3 regions of the Vibrio pelagius genome follow, and region 3 is predicted to be linked to each of the others. Evidence: predicted binding sites of a transcription regulator. Region 3 holds the regulator's gene; each other region holds the start of a gene.
What was found. Region 3 encodes CRP, which controls carbon source genes, mostly activating them, when cyclic AMP is high. Its sites were predicted from a motif close to TGTGANNNNNNTCACA; they were not measured.
Positions count from the first base shown of each region.

Region 1: a site for CRP is predicted at 1,830-1,845, ahead of rppH (RNA pyrophosphohydrolase). Genes of this name have one in related genera too.
Region 2: a site for CRP is predicted at 1,827-1,842, ahead of recB (exodeoxyribonuclease V subunit beta). Genes of this name have one in related genera too.

Region 1 is NZ_AP025503.1:583,434-586,719, forward strand. Features, by position in the region: gene vsple_RS02570 (DUF1127 domain-containing protein) at 1-186, shown strand, start outside; gene vsple_RS02575 (DUF6482 family protein) at 378-689, shown strand; gene mutH (DNA mismatch repair endonuclease MutH) at 716-1,381, opposite strand; gene rppH (RNA pyrophosphohydrolase) at 1,996-2,514, shown strand; gene ptsP (phosphoenolpyruvate--protein phosphotransferase) at 2,517-3,286, shown strand, end outside.
Region 2 is NZ_AP025503.1:765,751-769,036, forward strand. Features, by position in the region: gene recC (exodeoxyribonuclease V subunit gamma) at 1-1,537, shown strand, start outside; gene recB (exodeoxyribonuclease V subunit beta) at 1,940-3,286, shown strand, end outside.
Region 3 is NZ_AP025503.1:2,872,805-2,876,090, reverse strand. Features, by position in the region: gene astD (succinylglutamate-semialdehyde dehydrogenase) at 1-216, shown strand, start outside; gene vsple_RS12815 (DUF1338 domain-containing protein) at 424-1,215, shown strand; gene crp (cAMP-activated global transcriptional regulator CRP) at 1,379-2,011, opposite strand; gene vsple_RS12805 (phosphoribulokinase) at 2,253-3,122, opposite strand; gene vsple_RS12800 (YheU family protein) at 3,200-3,286, opposite strand, start outside.

The sequences.
Region 1 (3,286 bases), 900 kb from region 3:
CGAGTCTGGAGACGGAAAGTCCGCCGCAGTGTCTACGATCTTCCTTGGGAGAATCCACATCTACTAAAAGATATCGGTCTAGAAGTCGATGGACGACCAATCGGATTATCAGAGCCTGAAACCGTCACTATCGAGCGCCGAGTTCGCCATCTTCGTCGTGTCTTAAGTGCGCGAATACCGACGTAATACTAGGGAGTGATTGCACCTGTCACTCCCTAGGATAAAGAAATAGGTGCTGGTTATGGTGTCGGAGGGGGATCTCTGAATCAGTACCGTTGAAAAGAGGGGTAATACGCTCCTCTTTTCATATTTTTTATGAGGTTGTTTAGCAAACAAAGTCAGTTCTACTAAGCTAAAGATATTGATGGAGGTGAGGTATGCAAAAGCATCAACTAGATATGTGGTTGCATGGCGATCATAAAGACTCTTATCGAACACCCAAGGTTTATGTTATCGGGTGTTCTGATATCCCAGAGTATCTATTAGCAGTGGAATATAAGCATAAATTAGAGCCAGTTAAGCAAGGTGGAGAGCCAGTACACTTTGGATCGCTGGACCAGGTCAAAGAGGAGCTCCTCAGGCTTGGTTTCGATAAGGCCTATTTACGCCTCCACAACACTTATGACGAGTTTGGTAGTGAGCCAAGCCAACGCTATTGCGATATAGAGTTAGCTCTGAATCCACACTAAGTCGTCGTTGTTACAATTGCTCGTTATCAAGCGTAGTGTTTTGTCAGAAGCTGATGAGTAAACTGAGTTCTTAAATAGAAGCCGCGCGGTTTGGTCTTGATTGGCTTTCCACTCGCGCCGTACGCCTCAGTTAAGACTCGGCTGTGTGCTGCTTTAGGTCTCAGATGTAGAGCTTCGCCGTGACGAGCGGTGATCTGCTCAACGTTACCTAACACGATCAACTCCATCAGTTCTTCCCAGTCTCTTTGAAGTATCTCTTCTTCTTCTCTGCTTGGCGTCCACAACAGTGGTGATCCTACGTGACGATCTGCCAACGGGATCTCGCGCTCTCCCTCAACTGGGATCCATAACACTTTGGATAATTTGTTGCGAACATGACTGGTTTCCCAAGTCAGCCCTTGCACGCCCATTAAAGGAGCAACACAGACAAAGGTGGTCTCTAATGGCTTGCCACTGTAACTGATCGGAATGCTCTTAAGCTCAATGCCCAAATGTGCGAAGTCCTGCTCTGGTTTACTCCCAGCTGGCGCACCAAGGTGCCACTCCAACAGCTGCCCAACCCAGCCTTTATCTCGTTTCAGATCTTTAGGCATGGTCATTTCAGCTTCCTCAGCCAGTTCTTGAAAGGTCATACCGGCAATGGCGTAGGCTCGCTCTAGCAGCTCCGCTTCAGTTTGTGGTTCAGGTTTCATAACACATCGAGTTGGTAAAACGCCGATTTTATCAGATTCGAATGAAAATGCAGTGTGGTTAATAAATGATCATAGTGGCGATTTACGGATCAATCCTACGGTTATCCACAGGCTAGGAGTCTAAAATCTTACAAAAACAAACCAGTGGATAAATAAACAGGGGTTTCGAGAGGATAAAATGCTTGCCAAATAGCGTGTAAACTGAATCTTTGAATGATGAGTGTGGATAAAGCTAAGGGTGGTTGATCTTTGACCATGTTGAGTTTTCAAAAGATCATTTGAAAAATGTAATTCTAGTTTAGCGATTAATTTAATTTAAGTATTTGATTTTTATATATTATGTTTTATGTCTAATTGTTGTTGGTTTAGGCTGTTGATGAAAGTATGGATTAAAAAAAACGTTTGCGGTGAATTCTTCACATAGTTATTCACAGAAAAGGTGAATAAATGTGGTCTATGTCTCACTATTGTGTGGGTAACTATTTTGTGAGTAAAAGTTATCCAGTTTTAAGAAATTATTCATAAATATAGCCCTAATCACGTCACGAAGTTTGCTCCGCTTGGGGATATGTGGAAAAATCAGTGTAATTAAAAATTTAAATAGAGGTTGGCCAGTGATAGATGGCGATGGTTACCGATTAAACGTTGGTATTGTAATCTGTAACAACCATGGTCAGGTCTTCTGGGCTAAACGATACGGGCAACATTCATGGCAATTCCCTCAAGGGGGAATCGATGAAGGTGAAACTCCGGAGCAGGCAATGTACCGTGAGTTATATGAAGAGGTTGGCCTTACCAAAAAGGATGTAAAGATCGTCGCAACAAGTCGTCATTGGTTACGCTATAAGCTACCCAAACGACTGGTTCGATGGGATTCAAAACCTGTCTGTATTGGACAAAAACAGAAGTGGTTTCTTCTGCGTTTAGATTGCGATGAGTCGCGTATTAACATGCAACGTGGAAGTACACCTGAATTTGATGGTTGGCGTTGGGTAAGTTACTGGTACCCTGTTCGACAAGTTGTTTCTTTCAAGCGAGACGTATACCGCCGTGCAATGAAAGAGTTCGCTTCTTTAGCTATGCCATTTAAAGAGCGGAAAACAAAAGGAAAACGCAAACAGCGTAGAGGTTAAGCATGCTCAGTCAACTAAGGGAAATAGTTGAACACGTATCTAGGGTTGAAGACGTCTCAACCGCATTAGATATTTTAGTAAAAGAGACGTGCAGCGCAATGCAGACTGAATGTTGCACTGTGTATTTAGCCAACAATGATATGCAGCGCCTTGAGTTAATGGCAACTCAAGGCCTCATTTTTGAAGGGAACAGTATCCATATTGGGTTTGACGAAGGTTTAGTCGGCTTGGTTAAACGCAGTGCTGAACCTATCAACCTCGCGCAAGCTTCTGCGCACCCTGCCTATAAGTTTTTCCCAGAACTTGGGGAAGACGTTTATCACTCTTTTCTTGGAACACCAATTATCTACCGTAAGCAAGTGCTTGGGGTTCTGGTCATCCAGCAAAAATCGCCACGCCTATTCAGTGAGATGGAGGAGTCGTTTCTCGTTACTTTGTCTGCACAATTAGCGGTGATTGTCGCGCATGCGCAAACGCAAGGTATGTGGTTGCTGGAACATCAAGATCAACCTTCGACTAAAGGGATCGCTGCCTCATCGGGAGTGGCGATTGGTGAGCTGTGGTGGGATAACACCCAGCCAGAGTTAACCGATGTGTATCCTGCTTCAACGCTTGATATCGAACGTGAACATGAACTGCTCGCGGTTGCAGTTGAAAATGCACTGAATGACTTTAAGCGCATGCGTAAGCGTTTAGACAGTGATATCAACAAAGACGCTCTGGCGATCTTCGACCTGTTTACCCACCTTTTGAATGATCCGATGTTGCGCAA
Region 2 (3,286 bases), 1.1 Mb from region 3:
CGTTTATCAGTATTTGAATAACAAACTCTCTGGGGCACGCATCAGCCAACGTTTTTTAGCTGGGCAAGTGAACTTCTGTACTCTGATGCCGATGCGTTCGATTCCTTTCAAAACGGTATGTCTGCTGGGGATGAATGATGGTGTGTATCCGCGCTCTATGCCACCAGAAGGCTTTGATTTAATGAATGGCCGTACTCGTCCGGGTGACCGTTCTCGCCGTGATGATGATCGTTATCTGTTCTTAGAGGCGATGTTATCGGCGCAAGAGAGTCTGTACATCAGTTATGTTGGTCGCTCTATTCAAGATAACACTGAGCGCGTCCCGTCAGTGCTGGTGTCTGAGCTGATCGAATACTGCGAGCAGAACTACTGTTTGCAGGGCGACGAAGCTCTGGGAAGCGACGAATCTGGGCGTAAGCTGAGTCAAGCGCAGATGTTTGAGCACACCATGACGCCATTCAGTCCGAGTGCTTTCATGCCGGACCAAGACAATTCACAGCTTAGCTACGCTAGAGAGTGGCTGCCTGCGGCAAATCGAGCAGGCGAGCGCAGTGGTGAATTTAACCGAGCGTTAGAAGATTATCTTGCCGGAGCAACTTACCCACTTGAGCTTGATCTGGTCGAGTTACAGCGTTTTTGGCGTTTACCTGTTCAATACTTCTTTAATCGCCGTTTAAAGGTGGTGTTTGAGCCGCCGTTACCAGTGATGGAAGACGACGAACCGTTTGTGTTGAATGGTCTAGAGAGCTATCAACTTAAAGACGCGCTATTACAAGTATTGATTGATAACCCTCAATCACCCGATGAAGCCATTCGTCACTTTGTCGCTAAACAGAAAGCTCAAGGTCGTTTGCCGGTTGGGGCATTTGGTGACATTGAGTTTGAGACCAATCGTGTGCAAGCCGAGGAGCTAGCCAAAGAGATCCAGTTCGTGACTGGTGCGCCTAAAGAAGATTTAGAGGTCAATATTACGATAGACAGCCTCGGCGAAGGAAAACCGGTCAAGTTGATAGGTTGGTTAACGCACAACTATCAATCGGGCCTAGTGCGTTATCGCAGTGGTAAAATTCGCGCGCAAGACTATCTGGCCGCTTGGATCGATCACTTGTGTTGCAATGTGATGGGCAACCCGCAAACAACGCATATTATCGGCTACGACAAAAAAGAGGGCGTGGTGCATCTTACGCTTAGCCCTCTGAGTGATGTTCAAACTGCAAAGCAGACTTTGGGTGAGCTCGTTCGTCTGTTCTATCAAGGTATGACCCAGCCGCTTCCATACTTTCCTAAAACGGCACTGGCAGGGGTTGAAGCAGGATTTAGTCGAGGCAAATGGGTTGATGATGAAGAGAAGTCTCTGAAGAAGATGGCGGATACCTTTAATGATAGTTACGCGTTTACGGGTGAAGGACGCGACAGCTACATCTCACGTATTTGGCCAAAGTGGGATGACACATTGGCGGCGGAAGCAAGGTTGTACTCTACTCTAGTGATGCAAGCAGCTCGTCTTGCAGCGATTGATCCCAATGATCAGGAGTAACCTAGGGCGATCGTCAAGATCGCTCAACTCATGCCAATTAGGCCGATGTATATGGGAAGCTTATTGCAATTTTAGAATGAGTATAGACCGGATAAGAGAAGTGCTGAGAAGTCAGGGAGTGAAAAGCACAGGAATTAAAGTGGCCGCCAGTAAATCATTATTAGTGTAGGGCGTTCGCTGTACGGCCACAGGTCAGAGGGACCATTATTCTTTTGGTTCTTTAGCGGCGAAAAAGTAATCGTCTGCCTGAACTCGTGGGCGCATAGTAACGACGTGCACCAAATTGATCCGTGAGAGAGATCGCACTCCCTAATAAGATATTGGTACTAGACCAAATTTGTATGACGTTTTTGATACTAGGTCACATTTGTAACAGAATAATTAAGAAGAAGGCAGCTCGGTATGACTACCACAAAACGTGATCTCGTTATCACGCCACAAGCGCTTAATACCATGACGTTTCCTCTGCATGGGGCGCGATTGATTGAAGCTTCTGCAGGTACGGGTAAAACCTTCACGATAGCCGGCTTGTATCTGCGACTTTTGCTTGGTCACGGCACTTCTGAGATTGGTGTTAATGGTGAAGAGCCGAGTCGACACCAGCAACCGCTAACGGTCGATCAGATTTTGGTGGTGACCTTTACCGAAGCGGCAACAGCAGAACTTAGAGACCGTATTCGTGCACGTATCCACGATGCGCGCATTGCTTTTGCACGTGGTCAGAGTAGCGATCCTGTCATAGCCCCTCTACTTGAAGGCATTGACGACCATACTGGGGCTGCCAAAATCTTGCTGAATGCTGAAAGACAGATGAATGAAGCGGCGGTATACACCATTCACGGTTTCTGCCAACGCATGCTAACGCAAAATGCGTTTGAGTCGGGTAGTCGCTTTGACAATGAATTTGTGACCGACGAAAGTCATCTAAAAGCGCAAGTGGTGGCGGATTACTGGCGTAAACAGTTCTACCCATTACCGCTGCAGTTGGCTGGAGAAGTACGTAATATCTGGGGTTCACCTTCTGCTCTGTTAGCGGATGTAAACCGCTACCTAACAGGCGCGCCGTTAAAGCTAACAGTAGAGGCGATGTCTGGTGATCTGCAATCTCTTCACAACAGCAACCTTGATAAAATCAGAGCACTCAAAACACAATGGCTGGCATCGCAAGAGGACTTTCTGCCCATTATCTCGGGCTCAGATGTTAACAAACGCAGCTACACCAAAAAGTCACTGCCGACTTGGTTAGAGGCGGTAACGACTTGGGCGCAAAGTGAGACACATGATTATCAGTACCCAGATAAACTCGAAAAGTTTTCTCAATCAACGCTCAACGAGAAAACACCGAAAGGCACGGCTCCTTGTCATGAGGTTTTTGAGGCGATTGATACCTTCTTAGCACAGCCTGCGGATATGAAAGCGCCGCTACTGGCACATGCAATTACCCATTGTCGAACCATGCTTGCCGCGGCTAAAGAGCAGAAGCAGTGGCTCTCATTTGACGATCTACTGACCCAGCTCTCAGCGTCGATTGATGTCGATGAACAGTCACTGTTGGTCGAACGCATTCGTACTCTTTATCCAGTCGCGATGATCGATGAATTCCAAGATACCGATCCGCTGCAGTACAGCATCTTCAGTCGTATTTATCTGGATAGCCCACAATGTGGCTTGTTTATGATTGGTGACCCGAAGCAGGCAATTTACGGCTTCCGTGGCGCAGACATTTTTACCTATATCAAAGCGCGTAAC
Region 3 (3,286 bases):
GAGTACTTCGTTGATCATATCCGTGCAGGTATTGTTAACCGTAACCGTCAGCTAACAGGCGCAAGTGGTGACGCACCATTTGGTGGCCCAGGTGCTTCAGGCAACCTACGCCCGAGTGCTTACTACGCAGCGGATTACTGTGCATACCCAATGGCATCGATGGAAGGCCGTGAAACGCAGCTTCCAGCGACTTTCAGCCCTGGTATCGAGCTGTAGCAACAACGGCCACCTACAACAAAAATCACAATTGGAGGTAGGGAAGTTTGACCTCCTTTGGATTACTCGCTGGGCGTCTGACCTAGCGAGATATAACAATAAAATAAGTATGTCACAAGCTGATGGCTGCTGACTTTGTCTCGCAGCCACACTCTTTCTAATCCAACTCTCTAGCTTGAGCTTGCTAGAACCCGACAAGGAGTCACCATGACACCCGATCTACTGTTCAAATCCCTCTGGGATGACTACATCGAACGCCTCTGCCCATCTGCTGAGAAGGTACATCAGCTGTTGAAAGAAGAGGAAGACCTTATCAATGATCACATCGCGTTGCGTACGTTTAATGTTGCGCCTTTGGGGATCGAGACGCTGGCTAAACCTTTCTTAGCACTTGGTTACAAAGCGTGTGGTGACTACCTGTTTGAAAGCAAGAAACTCGTGGCTAAGCACTTTGAACACCCAGATCCAACCCAACCCAAAGTGTTCATTAGTGAGCTGAAAGTGGAAGAGTGTTCTGCAGAGCTACAAGCGATCGTGGCTAAGTTGGTTGCGCAAGTGGATGCAAGCAAGCTAGAGGGGCAGGATTTCCTATATGGCGGTCGTCTGTGGGACTTGGATTTCCAAGATTACAAACAACTGGCGACAGAGAGCGAATACGCGTCTTGGTTAGCCGCGCATGGTTATGGTGCTAACCACTTTACCGTGAGTGTGAACCAGTTAAATGCGTTCTCTGAGGTGCAAGCCGTGAATGATCACCTGAGTGAGTCTGGCTTTACAATCAACAGTGTTGGCGGCCAAGTGAAAGGCTCTCCAGAGGTGCTGTTAGAGCAGTCATCAACAATGGCAGATAAAGTGAAGGTAGAGTTCTCTGAGGGGACTGAATTGGTGCCTGGTGGCTTCTATGAGTTTGCTAAGCGCTACCCAATGGCGAATGGCGATCTCTACACCGGTTTTGTTGCAGCATCGGCTGACAAAATCTTTGAGAGCACTAACGGTTAAAGAAAGATACGTTAGCCATAGAGATGCGGTACGTTTCGCTTCGGGACAGTTTCCACATAGGACTCTGTGAGTTCTTTTCGTATCTCGTATCTCGTATCTCAATAAAGAAAAAGCCACCAAATTCGCATTTGGTGGCTTTTGAATTTTTATCGGTTAATCGAGATTAACGCGTACCGTAAACAACGATAGTTTTACCGTGAGCAGAAATTAGGTTTTGCTCTTCTAGCATCTTCAAGATACGACCTACTGTCTCGCGCGAACAGCCAACAATCTGACCGATCTCTTGACGAGTGATCTTGATTTGCATGCCATCTGGGTGAGTCATCGCATCAGGTTGTTTCGCTAGGTTTAGTAGCGTTTGTGCAATACGGCCAGTAACGTCAAGGAACGCTAAGTCACCAACTTTTTGGCTGGTAACTTGTAGACGGCTTGCCATTTGAGCAGAAAGACGCATCAGGATGTCTGGGTTCACTTGGATAAGTTGACGGAATTTCTTGAAAGAAATCTCCGCAACTTCACAAGGAGATTTTGCACGAACCCATGCAGTACGCTCTTGGTCTTCTTCGAATAGGCCAAGCTCGCCGATAAAGTCGCCTTGGTTTAGGTAAGAAAGAATCATCTCCTTACCTTCTTCGTCTTTGATAAGAACTGCCACAGAACCTTTCACGATGTAGTACAGGGTCTCTGCCTTTTCACCAGCGTGAATCAGAGTACTCTTTGAAGGGTACTTATGAATATGACAGTGTGAAAGGAACCACTCTAATGTTGGATCGGTTTGAGGTTTACCTAGAACCATAATATCTCACTTCCTCTGCAGGGTATGCTTGCCGCTTTCCATATTTTAGCTAAGCCTGAATTTGACTTCTTAGGATAAGAGCACTTGTTCTGTGCTGCAAGCTATCTTGTGTTTCGGTTAAGAATAGTATCCTTTTTCAGTCACTATTTCTTGATTTTAATCGTGACCTAGCTACGATTTTTTACGCAAAATTGTGCACATGATCACGGTATGAAAAGTAATCAACCAGAACGCCATTCCGTTAGCCGATTTTTCCCGTTTCAATGAGCTGTTGTAAGATTGGTCTTACAATGAGCTCCATAGCAAAGCTCATTTTCCCGCCAGGCACAACGAGTGTATTGTGACGAGACATAAATGAGCCATCAATCATAGCGAGCAGGTACGGGAAGTCGACGTTTTTGATACCACGCAGACGAATAACAACGAAACTTTCGTCAAGACTAGGGATGCCTTTTGCGTTAAGTGGGTTGGAAGTATCAACAGTCGGTACTCGCTGAAAATTGATATGGGTACGCGAAAACTGTGGAGTGATGTAGTTGAGATAGTCGTCCATTGAACGAACAATGGAATCCATCACCGCTTCACGTGAGTGCCCGCGATCACGTGTATCTCGGACGAATTTTTGAATCCACTCTAGGTTAACGATGGGCACCATGCCAATCAGCAGGTCAACGTGTTGCGATACATTGACATCACCATCGACAACCCCACCATGTAGGCCTTCGTAAAACATCACATCAGAGTTTTCTGGGATCTCTTGCCAAGGAGTAAAAGTGCCTGGCATTTGATTGTAAGGTACTGCTTCGTCAAAGGTGTGTAGGTAGCGTCTAACTTGTCCTGTACCTTCGTTACCGTATTTGCGGAAAAACTCTTCTAATGCGCCGAAATCGTTGGCTTGCGGACCGAAGTAGCTGATGTGTTTCCCTTGCTCACGCGCTTTGCGGATCTCGACGTCCATCTCTGGTCGAGTGAAGCGGTGAAAACTATCCCCTTCAACCCAAGCAGCCTTCACGTCCATCATATTGAACATTTTTCGGAAGGCTTCTGAGGTAGTGGTGGTACCGGCTCCTGAAGAACCCGTAACCGCAATAATTGGATGTTTAGCGGACATGACAACCCTTGTCGTTAGAATAACTTACTTGTTAGCAATCGTTTTCCACTATAACACGGCTATTTTTTTATGGCAGCCTAGAAGCGTTTTGTGAGTTGGATATCGACGGTTTCGTGCAGTTCAGAAAAAACAATACTCGCTTCCCCAGATTGCAATTGCTGTTT